2 regions of the Phyllobacterium sp. CCNWLW183 genome follow, and region 1 is predicted to be linked to the other one. Evidence: predicted binding sites of a transcription regulator. Region 1 holds the regulator's gene; the other holds the start of a gene.
The links. Region 1 encodes PhoB, which activates phosphate uptake and scavenging genes when phosphate is short. Its sites were predicted from a motif close to TGTCATNNANCTGTCAT; they were not measured.
Positions count from the first base shown of each region.

Region 1 (8,143 bases):
GCGAAAACGTCTCCGTATTTTACGGAGCCAAACAAGCGCTCTTTGAAGTCAGTCTCGATATCAGGGAAAAGGAAGTCACCGCGCTTATCGGACCATCGGGTTGCGGCAAGTCGACTTTCCTGCGTTGCCTGAACCGCATGAATGATACGATTTCGATCTGCAGGGTCACGGGCAATATCACGCTTGATGAGCGCGATATCTATGATCCCAAGATCGACGTGGTTCAGTTGCGCGCCCGTATCGGCATGGTATTCCAGAAGCCAAATCCATTTCCGAAGTCGATCTTCGAAAATGTTGCCTATGGCCCGCGCATTCATGGTCTTGTCAAAAGCAAGAGTCATCTCGACGAAATCGTGGAAAAAAGCCTGCAGCGCGCAGGCCTGTTTGCGGAAGTGAAAGACCGTCTGCATGAATCTGGCACAGGTCTTTCCGGCGGACAGCAGCAGCGTCTTTGCATCGCGCGCGCCATTGCGGTCAGCCCGGAAGTGATTTTGATGGACGAGCCTTGCTCGGCGCTTGATCCTATCGCGACGGCAAAGGTTGAAGAACTGATCGACGAATTGCGCCAGAACTACACGATCGTCATCGTCACGCACTCAATGCAGCAGGCGGCACGCGTGTCGCAACGCACGGCAATGTTCCATCTTGGAAATATTGTTGAAGTCGGTGACACTGAAATGATGTTTACCAGCCCTACCGAAAAGCGCACGCAGGACTACATTACCGGACGTTTCGGTTGATCTCACGGGAAGAGGGTTAGACAATGACTGACACAGCACAACACACCGTCCGCTCTTATGACGATGAACTGAAGTTTCTGACGCACAAGATTGCAGAGATGGGCGGACATGCGGAGCGCATGGTCGAACAGGCTGTGTCGGCCATGGTCAATTCGGACAATGCGCTTGCCCAGCGCGTGATCTCTGACGACCTTATCCTCGACGCCGGTCAGCGCGAGATTGACGAAAAGGCGATCACCATCATCGGCAAGCGCCAGCCAATGGCGATCGACTTGCGCGAAGTAATCGGTACGATCCGCATTTCATCCGATCTTGAGCGTATCGGCGATCTTGGCAAGAACATTGCCAAGCGTGTCGTAGCCGTCAACGATACGCGCCAGACGCTCTCTGTCTATCGCGGCCTGCAGACCATCGCAGAACTGGCATTGACACAACTTAAGGATGTTCTCGACGCTTATGCGACACGCTCGGTGGCACAGGTCAATATCGTCCGTGAACGCGATGATGAGATTGATGCGCTTTACACGTCGCTGTTCCGCGAACTCCTGACCTATATGATGGAAGATCCGCGCAACATATCCGCTTGCACGCATCTTTTGTTCTGCGCCAAGAATATTGAGCGCATCGGTGACCATGCCACCAATATCGCCGAGACGGTCTATTACATTGTAACGGGAACACAGCTTCCGGCGGAACGCCCGAAGGAAGATCAGTCGCATACCGTTATTCTTGACGAGCCAGTAACGCCATAATTGCCGGAAGCAGACCATGCCTATAGCTCCCAGAATCACAGTCGTTGAAGACGAAGATGCCCTCAGTGTTCTCCTGCGTTATAATCTGGAGGCAGAAGGCTATATTGTCGAAACCATCAGCCGTGGTGACGAAGCCGAAATCGCCTTGCGCGAAAAGGTGCCGGATCTGCTGATCCTCGATTGGATGCTTCCAGGCCTTTCCGGTATTGAACTTTGCCGCCGCCTGCGTGCTCGGCGCGAGACAGAAATCCTGCCGATCATCATGTTGACCGCGCGCGGTGAAGAAAGCGAGCGTGTTCGCGGTCTTTCAACCGGTGCGGATGATTACATGGTCAAGCCGTTCTCGACACCGGAATTGCTGGCACGCATCAAGTCCATGCTACGCCGGGTCAATCCAAGTCTCTTGTCGCATGTGTTGAGCTTTGGAGATCTGAAACTTGACCGCGAACAGCACAGGGTTTTCCGCAAAGAGCGTGAACTCAAGCTCGGACCGACAGAATTCCGCCTGCTGGAATTCCTGATGCAGTCTCCAGGCCGGGTGTTCTCGCGCGGACAGCTCCTGGACAATGTATGGGGCGCGGATATTTACGTCGATGACCGCACGGTTGACGTGCATGTTGGCCGTTTGCGCAAGGCAATCAATATTGGCAGATCGCTTGATCCGATCCGGACCGTGCGCGGTGCAGGCTATTCCTTCGGATAGGATTAAAGCGCGTTTTTCTTTATCGAATTTCTGTCTCGGCCGGGAAACAGAATCGGCGTTATATGAGCCAATTTGCGCTAGAGATGGCTTGCGCAAATGACCGGTAGTCTCATTTAAACAGAACTGCTTCTACCGGACAAAAAGCGCGGTGTTCCGAAAAGGGCTATTCGGCGGCAATCAGCGGGAAGTTTGTTGCTGGTAGCGGATCTGGCTCGACCAATGTCTCCAGAAGTGGCCGCTGGATGGCTGTGCCGCCATTGATCTCCAAAATATGCGTATAGAAGTTTTCGCCGGAAACCGAGCGTGGCGCTTCGATCTCATGCATCACGCTGATAACGGTGGTTCCGGCGCAATGATCCTTGATGGCCTGATGGAAGGCGATCTTGGAGTCCGGGTCCAGCGCGCCGGTTGCTTCATCAAGAAACAAAACCGCAGGCTTGTGCAGCAATATGCGCGCAAGCACCAATTTCTGCTTCTGACCACCCGACAGGAGCTGGTCCCAAGACGTGCCATCGCGGCATTCTTCACCAAGGTTTTCAATAAAGTCGCCCATGCCGGCGCGGTGCAGGGCGGCCGCAACGGAGGAATCGCCAAAACGGCTTTCATCCATTGGGAGGCATACGAGCTGTTTCAGCGAGACGCCGGGAAGTTTGACCTCTTGCGCCGCATACATCGTTGCCGCATCTTTCGGGTAAAAGATTTCACCACGGCCATAACCCCAAAGCCCGTTCATTGCTTTGAGCAAACAGGTTTTTCCACTACCGGAATCGCCCTTGATGTAAGCCCATTGGCCCTTGCGCAACCGCATATTTCCAAGCGTGAGAAAAGCTTTGGCCTCGCTGTCGCGGTGCATCAATTCAAGTCCCCGCACCGAGACGCCAAAGGCTTCATGCTGTGTTGCAAATTTGAACTCACTGACACCGGTGGACCGATAATATTCCGAGGGCTGGCTGACACGCTCGACCGCTTGGGCCAATTCGGTAACGCGCCGTGCATTTGCCTTCAAATTGGCAATTGCGGGCATGACATGGATAAACCAGGAGCATTCATTGATCATCGAACCAACAAGCTCGGAACCGGTAATATAGTTCTTGAAGCTGATCGTATTACCCATATAGGGCAGAAGACCGGGTATATAGGCGACAATACGGGCGGAAAAGAAATTGTAGATCGAGGTGAACGACATATAGCAGGCATCGAACACATTGAAACGCCCCCAATTATTGTCGACGCTTCTGTAAAGCTTGTCATTTAACGACTTTTGAACAGTCTCGCCATTGGCAGCGGCAACCTGAAAGCTGCGGCGCAACAATGTGGTCAGCTCACTTCTGTAACTGCCTTCGGATTGCTGCATGGCGAGGGTGAGTTTTTCAAGAGCGCGGCCAATACGCATGGCAATCCATGTGCTGAGCGGCACGTAGAGCGCAATGCCCGTAAAGGCCAGCGTGGCACTGCCATAATCTCCAAGAAAATCAAGGCCGGGTATTGGCGTTGAAAGTTCAATGAGTTTCTGGCCCACGAAAAGAATGGACATTGTGACGCCCAGCACGCCCATGGCCAGCCCAATGGCGCCGCCGGTCATTCCCTTGATGGATTCCTGAATGCGCTGGTCGATATTGTCGGGAGTTTGCTCCGCCGAACTTCCCTGCTGCAAATGATAATGTGTGTGCTGTTCATCAAGCAGCGCCTCACCGAAGCGGCCATTGAGCCAGCCGCGCCATTTACGATGCAAGGTTGTCGAAAGGAGATGACGGACACCGATGAAACCAATTTCCTTGACTGCAACAATTGCAACGAGAATACCGGCATTTGCGAGGATCACATTGAGCGGATTAACGACAAAAGGGTCGTGTATATCGACCAGCGAGTTGATCAACTCGCCCGACGCCATCGCCATCCAGACGCTGGCCTTGCTGGCTGCGGCGGTCAAAAGCGCAATGGCGATTGTCAGCGTCCAGGCTTCAACCCAGCGCTCGGAGGTCCAGTACGCCCTAAGCAGTCCCCAGAAGCTGCACATTGATGCCAATGCGGAGTTTCCGTTGACGGGAGATGATTTCCCAACTGGCTTGGTGCCTGATTGCAAGAGATTGCCCCGGTTTGATTCCAATTACAGTAACACAATGTTACGCATTGCAACAAACCGTGGTTAAAATGGGGTTAAAATTTGCGAATATGATGAGTGATCAGATTTCGCCGGACACGTGTCGGCGCTGCCGGTCAAGCTCTTCACTGTATCGCCGCAGCGTGTGGCTTTCGCTCAAAAGTCCGACGACCTTCAGTTCCACAATGTCATTAACGACGGCCAAAGCTTCGGCTTCGGCATTGTCGAACAGGCGTACGGCCTGTCGCGCATTCATTTGCGGTTGTAGATACTCACCCTGATATTTGATCAATGGGCCAATAGGTTGCGCTTCATCGGTTGTCTCCGTGATGCCTGAATGCGCTTCCGCAACGATTATGATGCCGACATACTTATTCTCATCGCTGACAATGATGACACGTTGCGTTGAGCCGAGCGGAAACTCCTGACGGAATTCGCTGATGCTCATCTTGTCGGAAGCCGTGCGCACATCTGTACGCATCAGCTTGGCCACTGTCAGATTGCGAATCCAACCCACATCGTGGGCGCTACGGATGCTTTCACCCCGTAAGTGAAAGCGCCATGTGGCAAAGGAGTAGCCGAATGTGTTCCGGACTGTAATGGATGCCGCAATGACAGCGGCAAGCACGAGAACCGTTATCGGAAAGTCCCCTGTGATTTCCAATGCGAGGAAGGTCATCGTCAAAGGGCCACCGATCACCGAGACTGCCAGAGCGCTCATGCCGACAACCGCATAGGTCACCGGCGTCAGGGTTGCGTGGGCAAAGACATAGGGTGCGGAAAAAGCAAAGAGTTTGCCAAGGAGTGCACCTAGGAAAAGTGAGCCGAAGAACAGGCCCCCGCGAAAACCCGAACCGATGGAAATGGCGGACGCAAGCGCTTTCAGCAGGATAATACCGATAATGCCGGCAATAGGCCCTGTGTAATCCAGATTGAGATGCAGCGCGCCATGACCTCCCGACAGCACCTGCGGTGAAATCAAGGCCAGTCCGCCGACAACCGCACCGCCAAGGACGGGTCGCATCCAGAATGGGATGAAGCTTTTGCGGGCGAGTTCTTCAACGAAAGCGACGCCCTTCATCAGCGCGATACCAGCACCGGCACAAAGCAAGCCGAGGAGAAGCGCCGGGACATAGTCGGCGGGAACAACGGTGCCGAACTCGCCAATGTCGATAACGAAATTATCACCGGCAAGTGCCCGCGCGACAAGATTGGATACAAGTGCGGCGGCAACAACGGGTGTCAGGCTTAAAATAGTATAGGAACCAATGATCAGCTCGAAGGCATAGAATGCGCCAGTCAACGGAGCGTTGAACGCGGCGGCGATAGCGCCGGCAGCGCCGCAACCAACGAGGATGCGCATATCCGAACGTCTCAAGCGCAAGGACAGACCAAACTTCGACGCCAAACCGGAGGCGAGCTGGGTATAACCTGCCTCCAGCCCCACGGAAGCGCCAAAGCCATTGGAAATCAGATTCTGGACGGTGACGATGATGCTGTCATTGAGTGAGAGCCGGCCACCATGCAGGGCATTCGCCTCAATCGGATCGACAATCGGCTTTTTACGGTAGAGCGCCAGAAGGAAGAGCAGGACACCAAGAATAGCGCCTCCCACAATTGGAGCGAAAAAGAGCGCCGTATGACTTGCGGACATTGATGATGACAGACGTTCACCGGGTTGCAGGTTGAAGATCACCAAGTGCAGATATTGGGCGATGCGGCTCATCGCAGTCACGACGAAACCTGAAACAATGCCGACGAGTACGGCCACTAGAACAAGACCTGCTTCATGACTTCGTGCAAAGGCACGCAAGCGGCTCGGTGCGAGAAAAATGGAGAAGACGCCGAGACGACGCAATGTAAACTTACGGAGCATGGAACAGTCTTTGAATTATTCGAACTGCGGGAAAATATGCCGTTTCGGGCGTCTTTTGGTTATAGCGACAAGCCCTGACCCTAAGCCGCTTGGCAGCAAAATTCAAATGATGCATGCGCATGCGTCCATTGATTGCTTTTGGTTTTTCCACTTTATGGCGAGATTTTCCAGATCGCCCGAAGCAATTCTTACAACCGCCATAATGACGACATGCAAGCGACATTGAGCGCGGTCAGATTGCCAGCACTGTCATCATTTGAGGAGAGAATCATGCTGGAAGCGATTGAACCAACACTGAACGAATTGCTGGCTGAACCGATCATTCGTCAAATGATGGCGAGTGATGGCGTGAAGTCGGATGAGGTTCGCACATTAATGGCGCGCGTCGGCAGGCTGAGCCAGGCACCGCAAAGACAGGAACGCGCATTTCACGTTCTGAAAATGCCACCCAATTGGCTTTATCGTCCGGGTGCGGCAGAGCGTTCAATGTGCTGCCCGAAATAGAGCTGCATGATATACCGGACCTTCCGGCATGAGATGGCGCCTGTCCTGCCCGACACGGCGCCAATTTCTTTTGGTGCTCTTGCGCAGTTGAGCTGTGCAGAATTTCGATAATCCTCTTGTCATTTTCCCTTTCACATTGCGAAAAACTGCCATTGCCTATTAAGTAGCGGTGATGGGGTTGTGATCAAAAAATAAACAATAAGGGGAATGATATGAAAACTGTTTTCCAATTAGGCCGCAGGGCTTTCATCGGGCTCGTCGCTGGCGCTGCCTTGACAATGGCCGCTTTTGGACCGGCGGCAGCTCAGGAAAAAATCAAAGTGGTTGGCATCTACACGGTTCCGATTGAGCAACAATGGGTTAGCCGGATTCATCTGGCGCTAAATGCCGCCAAGGAGCGTGGCGATATTGACTATTCCTACTCGGAAAATGTCTCCAATACGGATTATGAGCGCGTTATGCGCGAATATGCCGAACAGGGCGCAAATCTGATTGTTGGCGAGGCATTTGGCGTTGAAAAGCCCTCGCGCGCTGTTGCCGCCGAATATCCAGATATCAAATTCCTCATGGGTTCTTCGCTACCGCCGGTAGAGCCGAACTTTGCCACCTTTGATAATTTCATTCAGGAGCCTGCCTATCTGACCGGGCTCATTGCTGGCGCCAAGACCAAAAGCAATATAATCGGGCTTGTCGGTGGCTATGCAATTCCGGAAGTTAACCGGCTGATGAATGCCTTTATTCAAGGCGCCAAGGAAACCAATCCTGACGTCAAGTTCCTCGTGACCTTTATCAATTCCTGGTATGATCCGCCCAAGGCCAAGGAAGCGGCATTCGCGATGATCGATGCCGGGGCGGACATTATGTATGCCGAACGCTTCGGCGTGTCCGATGCTGCCAAGGAGCGCGGCGTTCTGGCCATTGGCAATGTGATCGATACATCCAAGGATTATCCCGGAACAGTTCTTGCCAGCGCGCTTTGGCATTTTGAGCCGACGGCCGACAAGGCGATCGCGGAGGTGAAGGCGGGCAGCTTCAAAGCGGCTGATTTCGGGATCTATTCATTCCTCGGTGCCGGCGGCGGCAGCATCGTCGTCGATGAAAAGCTTGCAACCCCGGAATCAATCACGATCGCAAAAGCCAAGGAAGCCGAGATCAAGGCGGGGACGCTGAAGATCGAGATCAATGACGCGGAACCCAAATCGACGAAATAGGGCAATCAAGGCAGACTATAACGCATTGAAGAGGGTGGATTAATTGCACAGTTTGCGCTGCGTGGTTCGCCCTTCGACAAGCTCAGGAAGCTCGCCATGAGGGAGGTGGGTTGATTGCGTGGATAATCGCGACTGTGCAAATCATCGCTTCTTGCCAAACGCCACCTTCCTCATGGTGAGCTTGTCGAACCACGCATGATGTGTATGCCAAGGATAATATGGGAAATGGACAAGATCGCTTTTGGTGAGGCAGAGA
Region 1 covers NZ_JBBCBN010000010.1:128,626-136,768, reverse strand. The annotation lists gene pstB (phosphate ABC transporter ATP-binding protein PstB) at 1-740, shown strand, start outside; gene phoU (phosphate signaling complex protein PhoU) at 764-1,492, shown strand; gene phoB (phosphate regulon transcriptional regulator PhoB) at 1,509-2,195, shown strand; gene V9K95_RS21370 (ABC transporter ATP-binding protein/permease) at 2,359-4,212, opposite strand; gene V9K95_RS21365 (chloride channel protein) at 4,379-6,172, opposite strand; gene V9K95_RS21360 (hypothetical protein) at 6,443-6,676, shown strand; gene V9K95_RS21355 (BMP family protein) at 6,889-7,887, shown strand.

Region 2 (8,143 bases), on a different contig from region 1:
GGTCAATCTTGGTGGTGACCCTGAAAAGATCAATCCGCTCGTCCCGGTCGATCTGGTTATCGACCATTCCGTCATCGTCGATGAATTCGGCAATCCACAGGCCTTCAAGCGCAATGTGGATCTGGAATATGAGCGCAATGGCGAGCGTTACCGCTTCCTGAAATGGGGCCAACAGGCATTCAAGAACTTCCGCGTTGTTCCGCCCGGCACGGGCATTTGCCATCAGGTCAACCTCGAATATCTGGCACAAGGCGTCTGGACCAAGGAAGAAGACGGCGTGACTGTCGCTTATCCTGATACCTGCGTTGGTACGGACTCGCACACCACCATGGTCAATGGTCTTGGCGTTCTTGGCTGGGGCGTTGGCGGCATCGAAGCCGAGGCTTCCATGCTCGGTCAGCCAGTTTCCATGCTTCTTCCGGAAGTCATCGGCTTCCGCCTGACCGGCAAGGTCAAGGAAGGCGTTACGGCAACCGATCTGGTTCTTACCGTTGTTCAGATGCTGCGCAAGAAGGGTGTTGTCGGCAAGTTCGTCGAGTTCTTCGGCCCTGGTCTTGATTCGATGACATTGGCTGACCGCGCCACCATCGGCAATATGGGTCCGGAATATGGCGCAACATGCGGCTTCTTCCCGATCGACAATGAAACCATCAACTATATGCATATGTCTGGCCGTGACGAAGATCGTCTGGCGTTGGTTGAAGCCTATTCAAAGGCTCAGGGCATGTGGCGTGAAGCGGGCTCTGCTGATCCGGTCTTCACCGATACGCTGGAACTGGATCTCGGCACGGTTGTGCCTTCCATGGCTGGCCCCAAGCGTCCTGAAGGCCGTATCGCGCTGGAAGGAATTGCTTCCGGCTTCCGCGAATCATTGCAGAAGGAATACAAGAAGACTGAACAACTCGATGCGCGTTATCAGGTCGAGGGCGAGAATTATGATCTGGGCCATGGCGACGTTGCCATTGCCGCCATCACGTCCTGCACCAATACGTCAAATCCAAGTGTTCTGATTGCCGCTGGCCTCCTCGCCCGCAACGCAGTTGCCAAGGGTTTGAAATCCAAGCCTTGGGTCAAGACTTCGCTCGCCCCCGGCTCGCAGGTCGTTGCCGCCTATCTGGAAAGCGCAGGTCTGCAGGTTGAACTCGACAAGCTTGGCTTCAATCTTGTCGGCTTCGGTTGCACCACCTGCATCGGCAACTCCGGTCCATTGCCTGCGCCGATCTCCAAGACGATCAATGATAAGGGTTTGATTGCCGCTGCCGTTCTTTCCGGCAACCGCAATTTCGAAGGCCGTGTATCGCCAGACGTCCAGGCTAACTATCTTGCATCGCCGCCGCTGGTTGTCGCTTACGCTTTGGCCGGAACGGTTACCAAGGATCTGACAACCGAGCCGCTCGGCGAAGATCAGAATGGCAATCCCGTTTTCCTCAAGGATATCTGGCCTTCCAGCCATGAAATCCAAGAATTCATCACCAAGAACGTTACCCGCAAGCTCTTTTCGGCAAAATATGCGGATGTGTTCAAGGGCGATGAAAATTGGCAGAACGTTAAAGTGCCAGCCGGTCAGACCTATGCATGGGATGACAATTCCACCTATGTGCAGAACCCGCCTTACTTTGTCGGCATGGGTAAAACCCCGGGCATTGTCAACGACATCAAGGGTGCGCGCATTCTTGGCCTGTTCGGCGACAAGATCACGACCGACCATATTTCTCCGGCCGGTTCCATCAAGGCCGCCTCACCTGCTGGTCAATATCTGACCGATCATGGCGTGGCTCCGCTGGACTTCAACCAGTACGGCACGCGTCGTGGCAACCATGAAGTGATGATGCGCGGTACTTTTGCCAATATCCGCATCCGCAATCACATGCTGGGTGAGAATGGCCGCGAAGGTGGTTACACCATCCATTATCCAACCAAGGAAGAAATGCCGATCTATGATGCGGCAATGGAATATCGCCGCGAGAATGTGCCGCTGGTGATTTTCGCTGGCGTGGAATATGGCAATGGCTCATCACGTGACTGGGCGGCGAAGGGCACAAACCTACTCGGTGTTCGCGCGGTTATTTCTCAGTCTTTCGAGCGTATCCACCGTTCGAACCTTGTCGGCATGGGCATTGTCCCATTCGTTCTTGAAGAAGGTACAAGCTGGCAGTCACTGGGTCTGAAGGGTGATGAAATTGTTTCCATCGAGGGGCTTGCCACGATCCAGCCCCGCCAGAAAACATTTGCGACAGTGACATTCGCTGATGGGCAAGTGAAGCAGGTTCCTCTGATCTGCCGCATCGATACTATCGATGAACTGGAGTATCTGAAGAATGGCGGCATCCTGCAATATGTTCTGCGCGATCTGGCTGCCTGATTCGACATCATATAATTGATTTTGAAGGGCCGCCGGGCGATCGGCGGCCCTTCATCGTTGAATGGTACAGCATTCGTGATCGAATTCACCTCAAAGTGACTTCCCCTTGAATGAACGGACTCCTATCAATCTTCTGACAACCAATCTGACAGATAAGATTTATAAATTTCACGAAGAAAGCCCCGCAATCTTGCTTACGCGCACCACTTCAAAACTCTTGGCGATCGGCCTGCCCGTTTTGGCAGCGATTGCTTATGTGGTTCCGGTCTGTGCAGAAGATGCGGGAACCAAGCCGGAAGGCGTCGTCGAGCTTTATACGTCGCAAGGTTGCGGTTCATGTCCCCCTGCCGATGCTATTCTCAAAGAACTGGCGGGGGAAGGAAAGGTTGTGGCGCTGGCTTTCCATGTCGACTACTGGGACTATCGGGGCTGGACCGACAATCTTGCTTTGCCCGAAAACACCGAACGCCAGAACGAATATCGCAAAGCCTTGAGTCTCAATGGCGTTTATACGCCGCAGGTCATCGTCAATGGACGCGAGCATATGAATGGGCAGGACGAAACGAAGATTCGCCGCCGCATTGCCGATATGCGCAATACACCCATGGGGCTGACAGTGTCGGTTTCCATTGAGAAAGCTGCAAAAAACCGGCTTCTTATTGATATAGGCTCGGGATCGGTTACGGCTAATCCTGTCCGTGTCGTCCTTGCATATTTCAATCGCGAGAGCATCGTCTCTATCCCCGGCGGCGAAAATACCGGACGTATGGTGAGTTATGCCAATAGCGTTCGTGCCATGGAAACCGTGGGCATGTGGGATGGCAATGCTCAAAAGATCGAGATCCCAATGAGTGAGCTTGCCAGCAAGAAGGCCTCAGGTTGCGCGGTGCTGTTGCAAGAGATGCTTGGCGACGGCAAGCCCGGGCCAATCATCGGTGCGTCAATCATGGCGTCCAAATAGCTGAAACAAAAACAGGCCGGATAAATCCGGCCTGAGCTATTGGGGCATGTTGCCAAATATACTGAGATTATTGATCTGATCTGAACAATCCGCTTGGGCGGGGGGCTTGGGTAATCGAACTGCCCTGATCAAACCATCTCTGGCAACACAGCTGGATGTTCGGTTTGAATTTCGGCGGCAATGCGTAAGGAAGATGGCGAGAATGTGTCGCATCATCACCATTGGCTTCACCCCGTATTGGTTCGTGAGGTGCGGAAACGAAGGCACTGTTTTCACAAAATTTGCGCAGCAAGAAAATTGCAAGCTTGTAAAATTGTCCAGATGGGGTCACCTTATTGTCATCCAGGTGTCACACGACAAATTCAAAGGCGGTTGATTGATGGAAAGCAATGCAGGTGGCGACGATTCGCAGCGCCAGGCGAAACTCATCCCCCTCGTTCGAAATAATGATTTGCCGATTACCTTCGACCGGCGCGAACTCAATCAAATTTTGCGTGTTTATGGGTTTATGGTGTCCGCTGGCGAATGGCGGGATTATGCCATTGACCATCTTTCCGACAGAGCAATCTTTTCGGTTTTCCGGCGCACCAGCGAAGTCCCGATGTTCCGCATTGAAAAGAACCCGAAACTGTCACGCAAACAGGGTGCCTATAGCGTTATCGCCGCAAGCGGCCTTATTCTTAAACGCGGGCACGAACTCGACAGGGTCTTGCGCATTTTTGACAAGACGCTGAGCATCGTACGCAGCTAGAACAGGCCGCTCAATAGCGCATGCCAAATCTGCCAAGCGCGATCTTTGAAACATTGCTCACGCATGGCTTTATCTTTCTGAAGCGCATCAGCCCGATATTATCTGGAAAACTTGCTGATTTTTAGAAATGGCCAGCCGGGCGGTGTTAAGCTCCGCAATAAAGCGCCACCATAACAGAATGCTTGTACTGCCAAAGCCAAGGCACAACCCGAACCAGATGCCATAGCTGCCCCATCCGAACCCGTATGCGCACAACACCATCGCGGGGATCCCGATAAGCCAGTAACCCACAAGTGTATTGAACAGGGCCACCTTCGTTTTTCCAAGCCCACGTAACAAGCCGACACAGATATTCTGTGAGCCTTTGAAGAATTGATGCGCAATGGCGAACCATAATAATGTGGCTGCCGCCCCGAACAGGGATGGATCGGCCCGGCCACCGAGAAATGGAAGCAAAACTATTTCAGGCAGGAACACATAGACAAGGCCGATAATTGCCATTGCACTGAAGCTGATCGCGAATGTTCGTCGTGCAATAGCGCTGACCTGATCTGCCTGCCCCTTGCTGACCGTCCTGCTCACAAGAATTGATGAACCTTGCGAAAGGCCAATATTGAGCTGGTAAACAATATAGGCAAGTTGATTGACGATATTGGAAGCCGCCAATGCTAACGGACCGAAGGTTCCCATGAAGACCGTTGCTATCGAAGTGATCGCTGCTTCGGAACCATATGTCAGCGTAATCGGCAGGCCCATCCGGGTAATGATCGCCAATGTTGCCGGGCGTGCCCGCCATCCATCGAGCGCAAGCAGAGGCCTGAGCGCATCATCACGCCGGACGGTTCTCAGATAGACCAGAAATGTCCATGCCTGAACCAGGGTGGTGGCAAGGCCAATTCCAGCCAATCCAAGCGGAGGTATCCCGAGCCAACCATAGATGAAGATCAGGTTCAGGCCAGCATTGACGGCTATGGATATTATCGTAACGGTCAATAAGGAACCGGCGCGGCGCATGCCGACCGCGAACTGCCGCAACACGTTTAGCCACAGCATTGGCAGCAAGCCCGGGGCCAAGGTCAGCATGATCGGCTTGGCCAAAGTTGCCACCGCAGTCGCTTGGCCAAGGAAAGTCAGGATTTGGCTGAAAATCACCAATATGACGCCGGCAATCGTCGCCGCAATTGTTGCAATCAATATTGAGGCACACAGCAGGTCGCGTATTTCGTCAGTCGCGACGTCGTCAATTGCAGATGTTCCGGTACGTTTCTCGCTGCGTCCGACCGAAGCAGCAATGAGATTGCCAACCCCCGTCACCATACCAACGCACATGGTACGCAGCTGGTTATAAAGCAGCAGCGAAAGGCCCCCGGCTGCAACGGCCTGAACACTGATGAAACCCATCATCAGCAGATCGGTGCTTGTCAGGGCAACCTGGGCAAACTGGATACCTGCAATGGGCGCAGCCAAATCCAGAATTTCTTTATACTGTCTGAAATTTATCGGCATCGCTTTAGGCCCACAACGTCGTCGGAGGCACTGATGCCAACCTTATCGATTCAATATAGGCGTCAAAAAGCTGGTCAAGGCGACGATGCGCCGGTTTGTCCAGAAGCTGCCGCTCGTTAAGCCAATCATCATTGAAAACGCTGTCGAGATATTTTTCTCCGGCATCACAAACCAGGACGACCATAATGCTCTTTGGCTCCACGAGCGCCAAACGTTTGAGAGCAACGTGGATGGCAGCGCCTGCAGTGCCGCCAACGAGAAGGCCGGTTCTGCGCGCCACCACACGTGCCGCCGTGAATGCATCAATATCGTTTACTGTAAGGCCCTCATCGATCAGTTCGTGCTCGACATTGGGTCCAACCGTAAAACCGGCCGGCGCTCCGGCCCCGGTCTGCCAGTATTTGCCCGGGGCTCCGCCGAAAATAATCGATCCGGCAGGCTCCACGCCAATGCTTGTCACATGAGAACCGAGACGATGCAGTTCTTTGACCGTTCCACACAGTGTTCCCCCTGTTCCCACCGCGCCAACCAGATAGTCGATATCTGTTCCAACATCCCGAAGCAGTTCCATGGCTAGCCCGGTATAGCCTTCATTATTGCTCGGATTGTAGTGCTGATCCGGCCAGAAAGCGCCGGTAGCCTTTACAATCTCGCCAGCTACACGGCGTCTGGCAACCGTGCTCGGACCCTCGGTATTGCTTTCCACGAATACAAGCTCGGCGCCCATCGCTTGCATGACCCGCAGTTTGTCGCGCGAGGCATGATTATCCACAACGGCCGTAAATTTATAACCACGCTCAAGAGCGATCAATGCAAGCCCGGTTCCTGTATTGCCCGAGGTTGGTTCAACAATATGTCCTCCTGGTTTGAGCTTGCCATCGCGCTCGGCCGCAAGAATCATCTCCCGGGCCATCCGCACTTTACATGAGCCGGTTGGATTAAACTGTTCCAATTTCAGCAGCAGCCGGCTGCCCGAACCGGTGCGCGACAGCTCCAATAATGGTGTGTCGCCAATCAGCTCGGAAGATTTGGTTTTAATACGTTCAAAGGAAGGATTGCTATACACATTCATCGGTCAATCCTCCACGTAAAACGCTCATTGTCCTCGGTCACGACGATCTTGGGGGGCAAGGCAAGTTGGTGAAACTCGCTTTCATTTTTATCCATCTGATAGCCGGCAGTATTGGGGTAGATGATGTGGTCGCCATAACGAGGTGGCGCAGGGAAATTGATTTTCCGCCACGTCAGGACGTCATATTCCATACAGCTCGATCCACCGATCGCCGCGCTGACGGGGTTCTGTGGCCGAGCCTCTCCGTGTTGAACAAGAAATGGTGCAGGCAGAAACTCACTGTTCTTCCATTGCTCGGACAAGCTCATGCTGATCCCTGCAACCGTAACGATCCCGTGTTTGTCGTTCTGTTTATATCCCTGCACCGGAAAGACGGTCATCCCCGCCCCATCCAGCAGAGCTCTTCCAGGTTCCAGATAGAGCTGAATTTGCGCATCAGCGAGGCGCGAAGCCAAAGTGCCAGTCGTGGCGGGTGATTGGAGTACGGCATCCAGCATCGCGGCGCCGGTTGGCGACTGGTAGTATGGATAAAAGTGGTTAAAGGTCTTCCCGGCGTGAAACTGTGACGGGTCCATTGCTTCAAGAAAGGAATGCCAGTCCTGCTCATCGATATAATGACAGGCAAAGCCGCCGCCAATTGAGATAGCGGCACTGGGAAACCCTTGCTTGCGCGCTTCAAGGCAGCGATCAATGAGCGCCAATGCCAATTCAGCACGCGGAGCGACCGCATAGCCATCAAGGTGGAAAGAATAGCCATTCATGATGACGTATTCACGGGATTCGGCGCAACGCTTCAGCGCAGTATCCAGGTCTGCCTGGTTCAGCCCAAAACGACTATTGGGCGCATGGGGAGGCAGCACCCGCAGCAAAATCTGCAATGGAACAGAATACTTGGCAATGCTGATTGCCCGTTCCAGTTCGTCCAAGGCGTCAATAGCGACAGTTGCTTTATGGCGGCAAGACAGCCAGAGAAGATCATCACTCTTTGCTGCTCCCGTAACACCGATATTACTGCCGCAAATACCGTTTGCCAGAGCGTGGACAAATTCCGGGACACTGGCAACATCAACTGAGCCGTCCAGTTTTGCCACTTCGCGCAACCACGCTCCCGCTTTATTGGCCTTCTTGCCGAAATAGACATGCCCGCTCACATTGCGCTGTTTGAGAATAGTCTGGAATGCCTCGAGATTGGCGGCAAAACTATCCGGGTGAATGAGATGAAACGGGCCCTCGATTGCGTTGCTGATCTGGCGCAGAAGAGCGGAATCCTGTCTTACAGCCAGAGCCCAGGGGCGCTCCAAGGCGCGTACGGAGTTGAGGCCTATTTCCATAGCTCAATCCTGTTTCCGCGTCCGGCGGCGATGGCTCTTGTTGCAAGTGCATGGGCAACAGGAATGTCTGTGATGATCATGCCGCTGCTGAAAGCAAATACGCGATCCTGCTGTGAACGGCGTCCGCTTTTGCGGCCGACAATGATATCAGGCAGTTCTG
Region 2 covers NZ_JBBCBN010000002.1:206,203-214,345, forward strand. The annotation lists gene acnA (aconitate hydratase AcnA) at 1-2,362, shown strand, start outside; gene V9K95_RS06785 (DUF1223 domain-containing protein) at 2,469-3,323, shown strand; gene V9K95_RS06790 (DUF2794 domain-containing protein) at 3,703-4,074, shown strand; gene V9K95_RS06795 (MATE family efflux transporter) at 4,162-5,580, opposite strand; gene V9K95_RS06800 (PLP-dependent cysteine synthase family protein) at 5,585-6,652, opposite strand; gene V9K95_RS06805 (Y4yA family PLP-dependent enzyme) at 6,649-7,983, opposite strand; gene V9K95_RS06810 (ornithine cyclodeaminase) at 7,974-8,143, opposite strand, start outside.
Region 2: V9K95_RS06790 (DUF2794 domain-containing protein) is a predicted target of PhoB. The motif match lies at 3,660-3,676, and genes of this name have one in related genera.